2 regions of the Streptosporangium sp. NPDC048886 genome follow, and region 1 is predicted to be linked to the other one. Evidence: predicted binding sites of a transcription regulator. Region 1 holds the regulator's gene; the other holds the start of a gene.
What was found. The regulator LexA, encoded in region 1, represses DNA repair genes until DNA is damaged. The targets are predictions, from matches to a motif close to TCGAACANNTGTTCGA.
Positions count from the first base shown of each region.

Region 2: a site for LexA is predicted at 3,104-3,119, ahead of ruvC (crossover junction endodeoxyribonuclease RuvC). Genes of this name have one in related genera too.

Region 1 covers NZ_JBVJHH010000009.1:108,153-114,874, reverse strand. The annotation lists gene ACZ6R6_RS13160 (vitamin B12-dependent ribonucleotide reductase) at 1-2,059, opposite strand, end outside; gene nrdR (transcriptional regulator NrdR) at 2,144-2,605, opposite strand; gene ACZ6R6_RS13150 (LysM peptidoglycan-binding domain-containing protein) at 3,128-3,394, opposite strand; gene ACZ6R6_RS13145 (hypothetical protein) at 3,435-3,671, opposite strand; gene lexA (transcriptional repressor LexA) at 3,731-4,441, shown strand; gene ACZ6R6_RS13135 (hypothetical protein) at 4,966-5,859, shown strand; gene ACZ6R6_RS13130 (glycosyl hydrolase family 18 protein) at 5,999-6,722, shown strand, end outside.
Region 2 covers NZ_JBVJHH010000011.1:47,252-53,973, forward strand. The annotation lists gene yajC (preprotein translocase subunit YajC) at 41-397, opposite strand; gene ruvB (Holliday junction branch migration DNA helicase RuvB) at 624-1,682, opposite strand; gene ruvA (Holliday junction branch migration protein RuvA) at 1,867-2,487, opposite strand; gene ruvC (crossover junction endodeoxyribonuclease RuvC) at 2,484-3,071, opposite strand; gene ACZ6R6_RS15435 (GNAT family N-acetyltransferase) at 3,174-4,331, opposite strand; gene ACZ6R6_RS15440 (cation:proton antiporter) at 4,395-5,669, opposite strand; gene ACZ6R6_RS15445 (YebC/PmpR family DNA-binding transcriptional regulator) at 5,801-6,553, opposite strand; gene pdxT (pyridoxal 5'-phosphate synthase glutaminase subunit PdxT) at 6,557-6,722, opposite strand, start outside.

The DNA of each region.
Region 1 (6,722 bases):
GGGCCTTCAGGCCGAGCTTCCAGCCCTCCATGTAGACCTGCTCGATGTCCTCGATCGTCGCCGACTCGGGCAGGTTGACCGTCTTGGAGATGGCGCCGGACAGGAACGGCTGGGCGGCGGCCATCATGCGCACGTGGCCCATCGGGGCGATCGCCCGCTCGCCCATGGCGCAGTCGAACACCTCGTAGTGCTCGGGCTTGAGGCCCGGGGCGTCGACGACGTGGCTGTTGGCGGCGATGTATTCGACGATCGCCTCGACCTGCTCCTCCAGGTAGCCCAGCTGCCGCAGCGCGCGCGGGATCGTCTGGTTGACGATCTGCATGGAGCCGCCGCCGACGAGCTTCTTGAACTTGACCAGGGCGAGGTCGGGCTCGATGCCGGTGGTGTCGCAGTCCATCATCAGGCCGATGGTGCCGGTGGGCGCCAGCAGCGAGGCCTGGGCGTTGCGGTAGCCGTTCTTCTCGCCCAGCTTGAGGCACTCCGTCCACTGGCGGGAGGCCTCGACGTGGATGGCCTTGTCCATGGCCTCCAGCGTGCGCAGGTCGTCGTTGGCGGCGGCGTGCTTGCGCATGACGCGCTTGTGGGCGTCGGCGTTGCGCGCGTAGCCGTCATAGGGGCCGACGACCGCGGCCAGCTCGGCGCTGCGGCGGTAGGAGGCGCCGGTCATCAGCGAGGTGATGGCACCGGCGATGGCCCGGCCGCCGGCCGAGTCGTAGGCGTGGCCGGTGGCCATGAGCAGCGCGCCGAGGTTGGCGTAGCCGATGCCGAGCTGGCGGTAGGCGCGGGTGGTCTGGTCGATCTTCTCGGTCGGGAAGTCGGCGAAGGTGATGGAGACGTCCATCGCGGTGATGATCAGCTCGGTGATCTTCACGAAGTTCTCGATGTCGAAGGAGTTGTCGTCCTTCAGGAACTTCATCAGGTTGATGCTGGCCAGGTTGCACGAGGAGTTGTCCAGGTGCAGGTATTCCGAGCACGGGTTGCTGGCGGTGATGCGGCCCGTCTCCGGGCTGGTGTGCCAGTCGTTGATCGTGTCGTCGTACTGGACGCCGGGGTCGGCGCACTCCCACGCGGCCGTCGCCATCTTGCGGAACAGCCGCCGGGCGTCGACCTTCTCGATGATCTCGCCGGTGAGGCGGGCGCGCAGGCCGAACTCCTCGCCCTGCTCCACCGCGCGCATGAACTCGTCGGAGACGCGCACGGAGTTGTTGGCGTTCTGGTATTGGACGGAGACGATGTCCTTGCCGCCCAGGTCCATGTCGAACCCGGCGTCGCGCAGCGCGCGGACCTTGTCCTCCTCACGCGCCTTGGTCTCGATGAACTCCTCGATGTCGGGGTGGTCGACGTCCAGGACGACCATCTTGGCCGCGCGGCGGGTGGCGCCGCCGGACTTGATGGTGCCCGCGGAGGCGTCCGCGCCGCGCATGAAGGAGACCGGGCCGCTGGCGGTGCCGCCGCTGGAGAGCAGCTCCTTCGACGAGCGGATCCGGGAGAGGTTGACCCCGGAGCCGGAGCCGCCCTTGAAGATCACACCCTCTTCCTTGTACCAGTCGAGGATGGACTCCATCTGGTCATCGACCGCGAGGATGAAGCAGGCGCTGACCTGCTGCGGCGAGGCGGTGCCCACGTTGAACCAGACCGGCGAGTTGAAGCTGAAGACCTGGTTGACCAGGGCGTGCTTGAGCTCGTGGTCGAAGATCTCGGCGTCCTCGTCGGAGGCGAAGTATCCCTCCTCGACCGCGGTCCGGGTGTAGACGCCCACCACCCGGTCGACGAGCTGCTTCAGGCTCCACTCGCGCTGCGGGGTGCCGACCGCGCCGCGGAAGTATTTGGTGGTCACGATGTTGGCGGCGTTGACCGACCAGGACCCGGGGAACTCGACGCCCCGCTGCTCGAAGTTGACCGAGCCGTCCCGCCAGTTGGTCATCACGACGTCACGGCGCTCCCAGCGCACCTCGTCATAGGGATGCACTCCCGGCGTGGTGAAGACGCGCTTCATCTTCAGCCCCTTGCGCAACCGCTTGCCCCCGCGCGCCGCCGCGCCACCGACCGTCTCCGTCATGACTTCCCCCTTCCGGGGCTCCGTGGAGCCCACGAGTCGGACCAATCAACGCGCCGCTCTGTCCCCCGGCGCCCGGGGTGTGAATCAGTCCTGCTTGGCGGAGCGTTCCGCCCGTAACTGCTTGATCTCGGTTTCGAAATCGGCCAGGGTCTCGAAGCTCCGGTAGACCGAGGCGAACCGCAGGTAGGCCACCTCGTCCAGGTCGCGGAGGGGCCCCAGGATCGCCAGCCCCACCTCGTGGGCCGCGATCTCCGCCGCCCCCGTCGCCCGGATGCTCTCCTCCACCCGCTGGCCCAGCTGGGCCAGCGAGTCTTCGCTGACCGGGCGTCCCTGACACGCCCGCCGGACACCGGCGATCACCTTGTCCCTGAAGAACGGCTCGGTCACCCCGCTGCGCTTGCTGACCATGAGCAGCACCGTCTCCTGCGTGGTGAACCTGCGCCCGCACTCCGGGCACGTGCGCCTGCGGCGGATGGCCCCGCCGTCCTCGGTGGACCGGCTGTCGATGACCCGGGTGTCAGGATGACGACAGAACGGACAGTGCACGCGTGTCGCCTCCTTGAGCCGGCGAGTGGCCCACCTTCTCGCGTGTTTCCCGGCGCCTGTCGAGACGCTCGCGCACGCCCCCCGAATAGTCGAGGTGCGGTAATGGAAACACAATCTATGGTGAAGCACGCCGATTAAGCCACTAGATGTTGTGGTCAACGGTAGGAGTGTCGGACCATGAACGCAAGTTGAAACGGCCCTGTCGGACGAAGTCGCTGATCAGCGCATCACATCCGCACGGGCCGGGCGTGTCACCCCCTCCGCCGCCCCCTGGCGACCCCCCGGCTACCCCCTCGGCGGCCTTGATCACCTTCGCCCGGCACCCGATCGCCTCCACGCCGGCCCCGGCCGGCCCTCGGCCGCCCCGGCCGCCCCCCGCACGCACGTCCACGGCGCGCCGAGCCCGGCACCCGGCGGGACGTCGAACGCCCCCGCACGCGGAACACCCTCCCCGTACGCGCGTCCGCGGCGCCGCCCCGGGCCCGTCATCTCACACGCGGGCCGGCCTGTCGGCCACGCCCCTCAGGGAGCGGAGCCGTCAGGCAGATAGAGCCGGACCCCGGGCCGGATCACCGAGTCGGACAGGCCGTTGAGGTCCATGATCTGGCGGACCGTCGGGGCGGGATCCCCGTCCCGCGTCACCGCGTCCGCGATCTCCCACAGCGTGTCGCCCCCGTGCACCACGACCCACGGCAGCCCCTCGTGACCTCTCCGCTCGAAGGCCGAGGCGGCGTCGATGCGCGCGCCGACCCAGAGCGCCCCCAAGGTGACCAGCGTGAGCGCCGCCACCACCACGATCCTCCCCCGCCGGGTGAGCCGGAGGGGCGGATCAGGATATCGGATGTTTCCCGCAGGCCCGGGACGCCGGACGGACGCGCGCCCGGGCCCCCTCGTCGCCGTGGTCGTCTTCATGATGGCCCCCCACCCCTTCGACCTGGCCGAACACATGTCGAAGAAAGATCGGCGAATCGAACACGATGTCGATCGAACTCCCGTACGATGTTGTACACCACGCCACCGCTGATTTCGAGAACGACTCGAACAATTGTTTGAATACGATCTTCAACGGGGGTACGGTCGCTGTGTGCGACGTAAGAGATACAGATCGGGAGGCGAGGAGACCGCATGAACGGGCACGACGAGAACGGTTCGGCCGTCAGCGACCTGGCGGTGCGCAGGCGTGACTCCCTCGGCCTCACCCCCAGGCAGCGGAAGATCCTTGAGGTGATCCGCGACTCGGTGCAGCAGCGCGGTTACCCGCCCTCCATGCGGGAGATCGGCGAGGCGGTGCAGCTCACGAGCACCTCCAGCGTGTCGCACCAGTTGACGGCGTTGCAGCGCAAGGGCTACCTGCGCCGCGATCCGCACCGCCCCCGCGCGCTGGAGGTGCGCCTGCCCGGCGAGCCGGTGCTGTGGGTGGACCCCGACTCCGGCACCGACGAGGCCCCGGTCAGCCGTCCGACCGCGGCCTACGTGCCGCTCGTCGGCCGGATCGCCGCCGGTGGCCCCATCCTCGCCGAGGAGAGCATCGAGGACGTCTTCGCCCTCCCCAAGCAGCTTGTCGGCGAGGGCACGCTCTTCCTGCTCCAGGTGACCGGCGACTCGATGATCGACGCGGCCATCGCCAACGGCGACTGGGTGGTCGTCCGCCAGCAGCCCGTCGCCGACAACGGTGACGTGGTCGCCGCGATGATCGACGGCGAGGCCACGGTCAAGACCTTCAAGCGCAAGGACGGCCATGTCTGGCTCGTCCCGCACAACCCCAACTACGACCCGATCCCCGGCGACGAGGCCACCGTCCTGGGCAAGGTCGTGGCGGTTCTGCGCAAGCTCTGAGACGGCACACCACGAGGAGCGGGGTCCCCGGACCGGGATCCCGCTCCTCGTGGTGTGCTCGGGGCCGCCCTCGAGGCCGTACGGCGAGACCTCCGTCCCAGCCGTCCCAGCCGTTCCGGACTCTCCGGCCGTTCCGGGCTCCCCGAGCGGGACGGGCTCTCGGGCCGGTGTGGGCTCCCCGACCGGCACGGGCTCTCCGGGCCGAACCCGACGGGTGCGGCGCCCGTTGTCAGCGTCCTGAACAGACTGTCAGCGCCCTGAACAGATCGGCAGGCGCACTTCTCCTTTGTGGGGGTATCGGGCACGTTTGTGGGGGGTGCCGGGCATGCGCTGATTCTGTTTTCGGCTCGGAATAAGCCACAGGCGATGAAATTTCGGCAATTGCTACCTGTAGCGACCTTTCCGTGGATCACGAGACGTTCTACGCTCACTCCCCACAGAGCGCGGCCGGTCCGTGCCGTCCTCGCGGGGGAGGGGTGCGGGCGATCCCCAGCCGCCCGCCTCGACAGCCGAGGAGCGCCCTCATGCCTCGCCGCCTCCCCGAACCGGCAGCCGACCGCGGCCCCCTGCTCCACTCGGGCCCGTTCCACCAGGCCCTGCGCGCCTGCATCCGGGAGAGCGGCCTGCCACTCGACCGCATCCGGTCCCGCCTGGCCCAGCGCGGGCTGACGGTCGCGCTGTCCACCCTGAGCGACTGGCAGCGGGGCCACCGGCGCCCCGGTGGCGAGCAGTCCACGCTGGTCGTCACGGCCCTGGAGGAGATCCTCCGCCTGCCCGGCGGCTCGCTCACCCGCCTCCTCGACCGCGGGCCGGGGCTGGACGAGCGTTCCGGGGCGCTCGGCGAGCTGCTGGACGCGCTGCCGGGCTCACGCGACCAGGACGCCGTCGTCATCATCCAGCAGCAGAAGGTGCTGATCGACGCGGCGCGGAGGTGCGCGTCGGTGTGGACCCGCACCCTGGTCCGGGCCCGGCGCGACGGCATGGACCGGTATGTGGTCAGGTCGTTCGTCGACCCCGGCACCGACCTCGAAGGGTGTGAGATCCACGCTCTGGAGAACTGCAGGGTCGGCACCGTCCTGCGACACCAGCGTCGGGCGGTGATGGTCGCCGAGCTGCTCTTCGACCATGTGCTCCGGGCCGGTGACACCTGGGTCTTCGAGTGGGAGAGCGTCGACAGGCCGACGCGGCCGTGTGTCGACCACGGCCACGGTTTCCGGCAGCCGGTCGCGCATTTCCTGCTCCAGGTGCGGTTCGATCCCCTGGCCCTGCCGGCCGAATGCCATTCCTACGTCCGATCCGGCCCGGGCCAGACGCCTTTCCGGACCGGTGTCCTGGTGCCCACCGCCCATCACACCGTCCACATGGCCGCCGCCGACGTGGCCGCCGGGGTGCTGGGCATCGCCTGGCGCTGGCCGTAAACCTCTCCCCGAGCGGTTGGGCCCCCCGAAATTTCGCACCATTGACGGCGCGGGGGCACGTGATTACGTTCGGTTCAAATTGACAGTAAAGTTTCCTGTTAATTAACCCCCCAGTTCCAGGTCGTAGAGGCGGTCGCCCATGAGAAATCGACTTGTCCTGAAACTCTTAGGCGTGGTGGGGGCGGTCCTCCTCCCGCTGGGAGGGGCCGTCGCGACGGCGCCCGGCGCGTCGGCCGCCGTGACCGTGCCGATCCGGGCCAACGCCGGCGGATCCGCGCTCACCGACGCGGCGGGAGACCAGTGGGTCGCCGACAAGGCCTACTCCAGCGGCGACTGGGGCTACCAGACCAGCTACGGGGGCGGCTCGACCACCGGCGCGATCGCCGGGACGACCGACGACTCCCTCTACCAGAACTACAACACCTTCAACGGCTGGGGCGGCTACCGCTTCGACGTCCCGAACGGCACCTACCAGGTGACGCTGAAGATGGTCGAGGACTGGGCCAACGCGGCCGGCCAGCGCAAGTTCGACGTCCGCGTCGAGGGTGCCAACGCCCTGACCGGCTTCGACATCTTCGCCTCCTGCGGGGCGCTCACCGCCTGCGACCGGACCTTCCCCGCGACGGTCACCGACGGCGCGCTCAACATCCAGTTCAACATGAACGGCGGAGCCAACTACGCGACGGTCTCCGCCATCGCGGTGACCGGCGGGGGCGGTGGAGGCGAGGACACGACACCGCCCAGCACCCCGGGCAACCTCCGCTCCACCGCCACCACCTCCACCAGCGCCTCCCTCGCCTGGAACGCCTCCACCGACAACGTCGCCGTCACCGGCTACGAGATCTACCGAGGCGCCACCCTCC
Region 2 (6,722 bases), on a different contig from region 1:
AGTTCTTTCGGCTATAGGGGATGGTCGGTTAGCCTGATCATCACTTCTTCGGCGAGTCCGGGTCGTCACCGTGCGGCTTCACGGTCTCCACCACATTGTCGTCCACGATGTCGACGGACTTGACATCTTCGTCGTCGACCGGGGTCAGCACGCGGCCGATCGCGGCCTTGACCCAGCGGGTCTCGACACCGGGGGCGATCTCCAGGATCACGTCGTCGGCATCGATCGCCACAACGGTCGCGAAGAGCCCCGTCGTGGTCATGATGCGGGTTCCAGGGGTCAGGGAGTTCTGCATCTGAGACTGCTCCTGCTGCCGCTTGCGCTGCGGCCGGATGAGCAGGAAGTAGAACACCACGACCATCAGAGCGATCATGATAAGGCTTGAGTAGTCGCCCATAGGGCCGCTCCTTAGGCTTAAGAATGACCGGCCTGGCGCCGGACGTCATATGCGGCCACGCCGCTCAGCACGTCAGCCTACACAGCCAGCCAAGCCACGGAGTTTAGGCGAGCTGTAAGAGCGCGGCAACGAAGTCACGGACAGGCGCGCAGGGAAGTTCCCATTTCGATACCGTTGTCACCGATCTGTGATCAACTCTGTACGGTTTCCCCATCGAAACCCAACGTCAGACGGGGCCCGGATCATCCTCAAGATCGACGATCATCGAGGCGCCGAAGGCGTCGGGCGGCGGGGTCAGGCCCAGGTGGAGCCAGGCGGCGGCGGTCGCGACCCGGCCCCGGGGGGTGCGCGCCAGCAGGCCCTGACGGACCAGGAACGGCTCGGCGACCACCTCGACCGTCTCCGGCTCCTCCCCCACCGCGACCGCCAGCGTGGACAGCCCCACCGGACCGCCGCCGAACTTGCGCAGCAGCGCCCCGAGCACCGCCCGGTCGAGCCGGTCGAGGCCCTCGGCGTCGACCTCGTAGAGGTTCAGCGCCGCCGAGGCGACGTCTCTGGTGACCACCCCGTCGGAGCGCACCTCGGCGAAGTCGCGGACCCGGCGCAGCAGCCGGTTGGCGATGCGGGGCGTGCCCCGCGACCGCCCGGCGATCTCGTGCGCCGCGTCGCCGGGCAGCTCCAGACCGAGCAGCCGCGAGGAGCGGTGCAGCACCTGCTCCAGCTCGGCCACCTCGTAGAAGTCCATGTGCGCGACGAACCCGAACCGGTCGCGCAGCGGCGCGGGCAGCAGCCCGGCCCGCGTGGTGGCCCCGACCAGGGTGAACGGCGCGACCTCCAGCGGGATCGCGGTCGCCCCGGGCCCCTTGCCCACCACGATGTCGACACGGAAGTCCTCCATCGCGAGATAGAGCATCTCCTCCGCCGGACGGGCCATCCGGTGGATCTCGTCGATGAAGAGGACCTCTCCCTCCGAGAGGGTCGACAGGATCGCCGCCAGGTCGCCCGCCCGCTCCAGCGCGGGCCCGGAGGTGATCCGGAGCGGCACGGAGAGCTCCGTCGCGATGATCATGGAGAGGGTCGTCTTGCCCAGCCCGGGCCCGCCGCTCATCAGCACGTGGTCCGGCGGCCGGTTACGTCGCAGCGCGCTCTGCAGCACCAGTGACAGCTGCTCGCGCACCCGCGCCTGGCCGATGAACTCATCCAGCCGCTTGGGCCGCAGCGCCGCCTCGATCAGGCGTTCGTCCCCTTCGGCGTCCGGCGCCACCAGATCCCGCTCGAAGCTCACGCCGGTCCGCCTTCACTCGCACGCGCGGTCGCCGGCCCGCCGGCCCCGCCTCTGTCATCCCAGGTTTCAGCCCAGGCCACCCGGCCCGCTCCCGGCCCGCCGGCCCGGACCCGGTCCACGTGGGCGGTCCACGCCTCGCCACAGCCGCCGCGTCCGCGGGAGGCCCGCATCGGGCGCGCCCCCCTCATCGGACGCTCAGCGCGCGGAGCGCGGCCTTGAGCAACGCCGCCACCTGCGGGGAGCGGCCCTCCGCCACCTCGGCGTCGGCCTGGGAGCTGACGGCGGCGACGGCCTCGTCGGCGTCTCTGGCCGAGTAGCCGAGTCCGACCAGACCGGAGTGGACCTGGTCGCGCCAGGCGGGCGCGGACGCGCCGCCGTTGAGCGCGGCGTTGACGGCCTGCTCGGGGGTGCCGAGTTTGTCCTTGAGGTCGACGATGATCCGCTGGGCCCCCTTGGGGCCGACGCCGGGGACCCTGGTCAGCGCCTTCACGTCGGCGCTCGCCACGGCCGTCCGGAGCGCGTTGGGGGTGTGCACGGCCAGCATCGCCAGGGCGACCTTGGGGCCGACCCCGTTGGCCGTCTGCAGCATCTCGAAGACGGCGCGCTCGTCGTCGCTGCCGAAGCCGAACAGCGTCAGCGACTCCTCCCGGACCACGAGCGAGGTGGCCAGCCGGGCCTCCTCGCCCACCCGGAGCGTCGCCAGCGTGCCCGGCGTGCAGTGGACCAGTATCCCCACCCCGCCGACCTCGACCACCGCGCCGTCAGGCGCGACCGCGGCCACCCGTCCCCGCACCGAGGCGATCACTGTGTGGTTCCTCTCGAATATCCGGCCCGGCCCCGCCCCCGGAAGTAGGCGGCGGCGGTCGTGCCCGGCCCGGTTTTGGTCCTGGCGACCGCCTCCGCCAGCCGGTTCTGTGCCCCGCCCCGCCACACGTGACAGATCGCCAGCGCCAGCGCGTCGGCGGCGTCGGCGGGCTTGGGCATCGCATCCAGCCGCAGCAGCCGGGTCACCATGGTCCCCACCTGCTGCTTGTCGGCCGTGCCGCTGCCGGTGATCGCGGCCTTGACCTCCGACGGCGTGTGCAACGCCACCGGCAGCCCCCGGCGGGAGGCGCACAGGATCGCCACCGCGGAGGCCTGCGCGGTGCCCATCACGGTCCTGAGGTTGTGCTGGGCGAAGACCCGCTCCACGGCCACCGCGTCGGGCTCGACCTCGTCGAGCCACTGCTCGATGCCCGCTTCGATCGCCACCAGCCTGGCCCCGATCTCGTCGTCGGCCGGAGTCCGGACGACTCCGACCTTGACGAGGCTCAGCGGCGCCCCGGGCCGTCCCTCGACCGCACCGAGTCCGCACCGGGTCAGCCCCGGGTCGACCCCCATCACCCGCAGCTCGGGCAACCGCACCGACACGCCTCCGCTCGCCGAACACCTGTTCGGTGCCCGACTCTACCGCGTGGGAGCGCCGCTCGCACGGCTACCCGGCGGCGCCCGTCAGAAGTGGTCCAGCATGTACGGCTTGGCGTGGAAGGCGGCGTCGAGGGCGTCGTCGGAGTCCGCCGGGCCGGTGAGGATCCCCGAGCGGCGCAGGGTCGCGGCCGGGATCCCGGCGTACAGGGCCGAGAAGCCGGCCGCGGTGAAGGTGGGGGTGAATCCCGGCAGGGTCGCGGTGGGCTCGGCCGTACCGGAGCCGCCGGAGACCGACAGCTGCCAGGGGCCGGAGTTGCCGGGGCGCTGGGGGTCGTCGACCTGGATAGCGGCGTCGAGGGTGACGCCCGCCGGGAAGCCCCGCCCGGCGACGGCCGCGACGAGGTCGACGACGCGGAACATCCAGCGGGTCTGCGCGACGTGGTCCTCGGGACGGTCGCCGATCAGCCAGAACACCGGGTCGTCGGGGGCGACGACCGCCCGGACCGACTTGGCGACGGAGGCCGAGGTGCCGACCAGCGACCACAGTGCCCGCGCCGTGGCCTCCGAGCCCGCGACGAGAGCGGAGACCCTGATGTCGCCGCCGTCCCAGTGGTAGGTCACGAAGCCGTCGTCGGCCAGATAGAGGAAGTCGTCCTTGTTCTCCAGCAGCACGCGCCAGGCGCTCTCACCCCGCCTCAGGGGGCCGGAGGCTCGGGTGGCGGCGTGGACGCGGCCGAGGAGCGCGACCACCTCGGGGGCGTCGCCGGGGCCCATCCGGCGGATCTTGACCTGCTCGGTGGGCCTGATCGTGCGCAGCGCCTCGGCGGGCAGGGTCGCCACGTGCATGGCGCCGGCGTGCTCCCAGCCGAGGGAGCGGTAGATGTGGGTGGTGGCCGGGTAGAGCGCCGAGACCGGATGGCCCAGGGCCGCGCAGCGGTCGATGGTGGCCTGCATCAGGGTGCGGCCGACGCCCCGCCCCCGGTCCTCGGGGGCGACGGTCACCGAGGCGACGCCGCCCATGGAGATCGGCCTGCCGTGCCACCACTGGGTGAAGTCGTTGATCCGGCTGGTCGCCACCAGGCGGGCGCCGTCGACGACGCCGAGGTATCTGCCCTCCTCCAGCGCCGGGACGGCCAGCTTCCGCCAGACCTCCTGCACCCCCTCGGGGACGGGCCCGAAGGCGCGCTTGCGGTTGTCCAGCACCGCGTCGAGATCGTCGACGGTCAGATCACGTAGTTCCACAAGGCTCCAACCTAGGCAGAGAACGCGAGCTAAGGCGAATCGTCACCACAGGTGAATCGGTCCCTACAGGTGGCGCGTGGCGGGCTCGGCGTCCGCGGCCCCCGCCCTGTCGCGCAGGCGGTCCAGCCGCCGCATCACCGGGGTCGCCGTGACGCCGTGCAGGACGAGCGAGGCCAGCACGGTGAAGGCGACCACCGCCCAGAGCTCCTCGGCGGGCACGCCGAAGTCGGCCTGGCCGAGGGCGTAGGCGAGGTAGAACAGCGAGCCGATGCCGCGGATCCCGAAGAAGGCCGTCACGCCGCGCTCACGCGGGCCCGCCGGGCCGCCGAGCTGGGCGGCCCAGCCGGCCAGCGGCCGGATCACCAGCAGCAGCGACAGCCCGACGGCCGCGCCCCGCCAGGTGAGGGCGGCCAGGCCGCCGGTCGCCACGTAACCGCCGAGCAGCAGGATCAGCCAGGCGGTCAGCAGCCGCTCGATCTGCTCGATGAAGCCGTGCAGCACGCCGTTGTAGCCGTGGGTGCGCTCGGCCGCCCTGATCGTGCACCCGGTCACGAACACCGCGATGAAGCCGTACCCGTGCACCAGCTCGGTCAGGCCGTAGGCCAGGAACGTCGCGGCCAGCGCGACGAAGCCGTCCCGGTGCTCGGCCAGGCGCAGATCGGAGACCTGGGCGCGGAAGAAGAGCCGGCCCAGCAGCCTGCCGGTCAGCAGCCCGCAGACCAGGCCGGCCCCGCACCGGTAGAGCAGGTCGACCAGCGCCCAGCCGCCGACCCAGCCGAGGCCCCCGGTGGCCGTCATCGCGACGGCGGCGAACACCAGGGGGAAGGCGAGGCCGTCGTTGAGCCCCGCCTCGGAGGTGAGGGTGAAACGGACCTCGTCGTCGGCCTTCTCCGAGTCGACGGGCTCGCCGACCTGCACGTCGGAGGCGAGCACCGGATCGGTCGGGGCGAGCACCGCGCCCAGCAGCAGCGCCGCGGCCGGGGGCCAGCCCAGCAGCGCGGAGGCCACGCCGGCCACCGCCACGACGGTCAGCGGGAGCGTCCACCCCAGCAGGCGCCAGGTGGAGGCCCAGCCGCGCGGCCCGAAGGGCCGGTTGATCGCGAGCCCGGCGCCCATGAGCGAGATCAGCACGCAGATCTCTGCGGCGTGCTCGACCAGGGCCCGGTGGGCCACCGGGTCGGGTCTGGGCAGCTCCAGCGGCAGCAGGTAGAGCAGGGCCCCGCCGATCAGGCAGGCCAGCGGCAGCGAGAAGGGCCTGCGGTTGAGCAGCCTGGGCAGGACGGCCGCGAGCAGGGCGCCGGCGCCCGCCAGCGCGAAGATCAGATCAGGGTTTCCCATCGTCCGCGTGATCTGCCCCGCCCTTGGGGGACAAACATCCCCTGGGGGACAAACGCCACAGACGACGTGGAGTCCGTATCAGACGGCGGAGCGCCCGCCTCTCCTCGGAGAGACGGGCGCCGCACCGGACCTCACGCGTCGAGCTTGTCCAGCACCTCGTCGGAGACGTCGAAGTTGGCCCAGACGTTCTGGACGTCGTCGCTGTCCTCCAGGGCGTCGATCAGCCTGAAGACCTTGCGCGCGCCGTCCTCGTCGAGCGGGACGTTCAGCGTCGGCAGGAAGCTGGACTCGGCCGAGTCGTAGTCGATCCCGGCCTCCTGCAGGGCCTTGCGGACCGGGACGAGGTCGGTGGCCTCGGAGACGACCTCGAACTGGTCGCCCAGGTCGTTGACCTCCTCGGCGCCCGCGTCGAGGACCGCGGTCAGCACGTCGTCCTCCGACAGCTCACCCTTGGGCACGAGCACGACGCCCTTGCGGTTGAACATGTAGGACACCGAGCCGGGGTCGGCCAGGGAGCCGCCGTTGCGGGTCAGGGCGACCCGGACCTCGGAGGCCGCGCGGTTGCGGTTGTCGGTCAGACACTCGATCAGCACCGCCACGCCGCCGGGGGCGTAGCCCTCGTACATGATGGTCTGCCAGTCGGCGCCACCGGCCTCCAGGCCGCCGCCGCGCTTGCGGGCACGCTCGATGTTGTCGATCGGGACCGAGCTCTTGCGCGCCTTGGTGATGGCGTCGTACAGCGTCGGGTTGCCGTCCGGGTCGGGGCCGCCGGTCCGGGCCGCGACCTCGATGTTCTTGATGAGCTTGGCGAACAGCTTGCCGCGCTTGGAGTCGAGCGCGGCCTTCTTGTGCTTCGTCGTCGCCCATTTGGAGTGGCCGGACATCGCCTAGAGCTCCCTCACCATCTCAACAAAATATGAATGCACGCCGACGTCCCCGGTAAGTTCCGGATGGAAGGACGTGGCGAGCAGCGGTCCTTGACGGACCGCGACGATCCTATCCCCAGCTTCGGCCCGGGCCAGCACTTCGACCCCGGAACCGACGGATTCCACC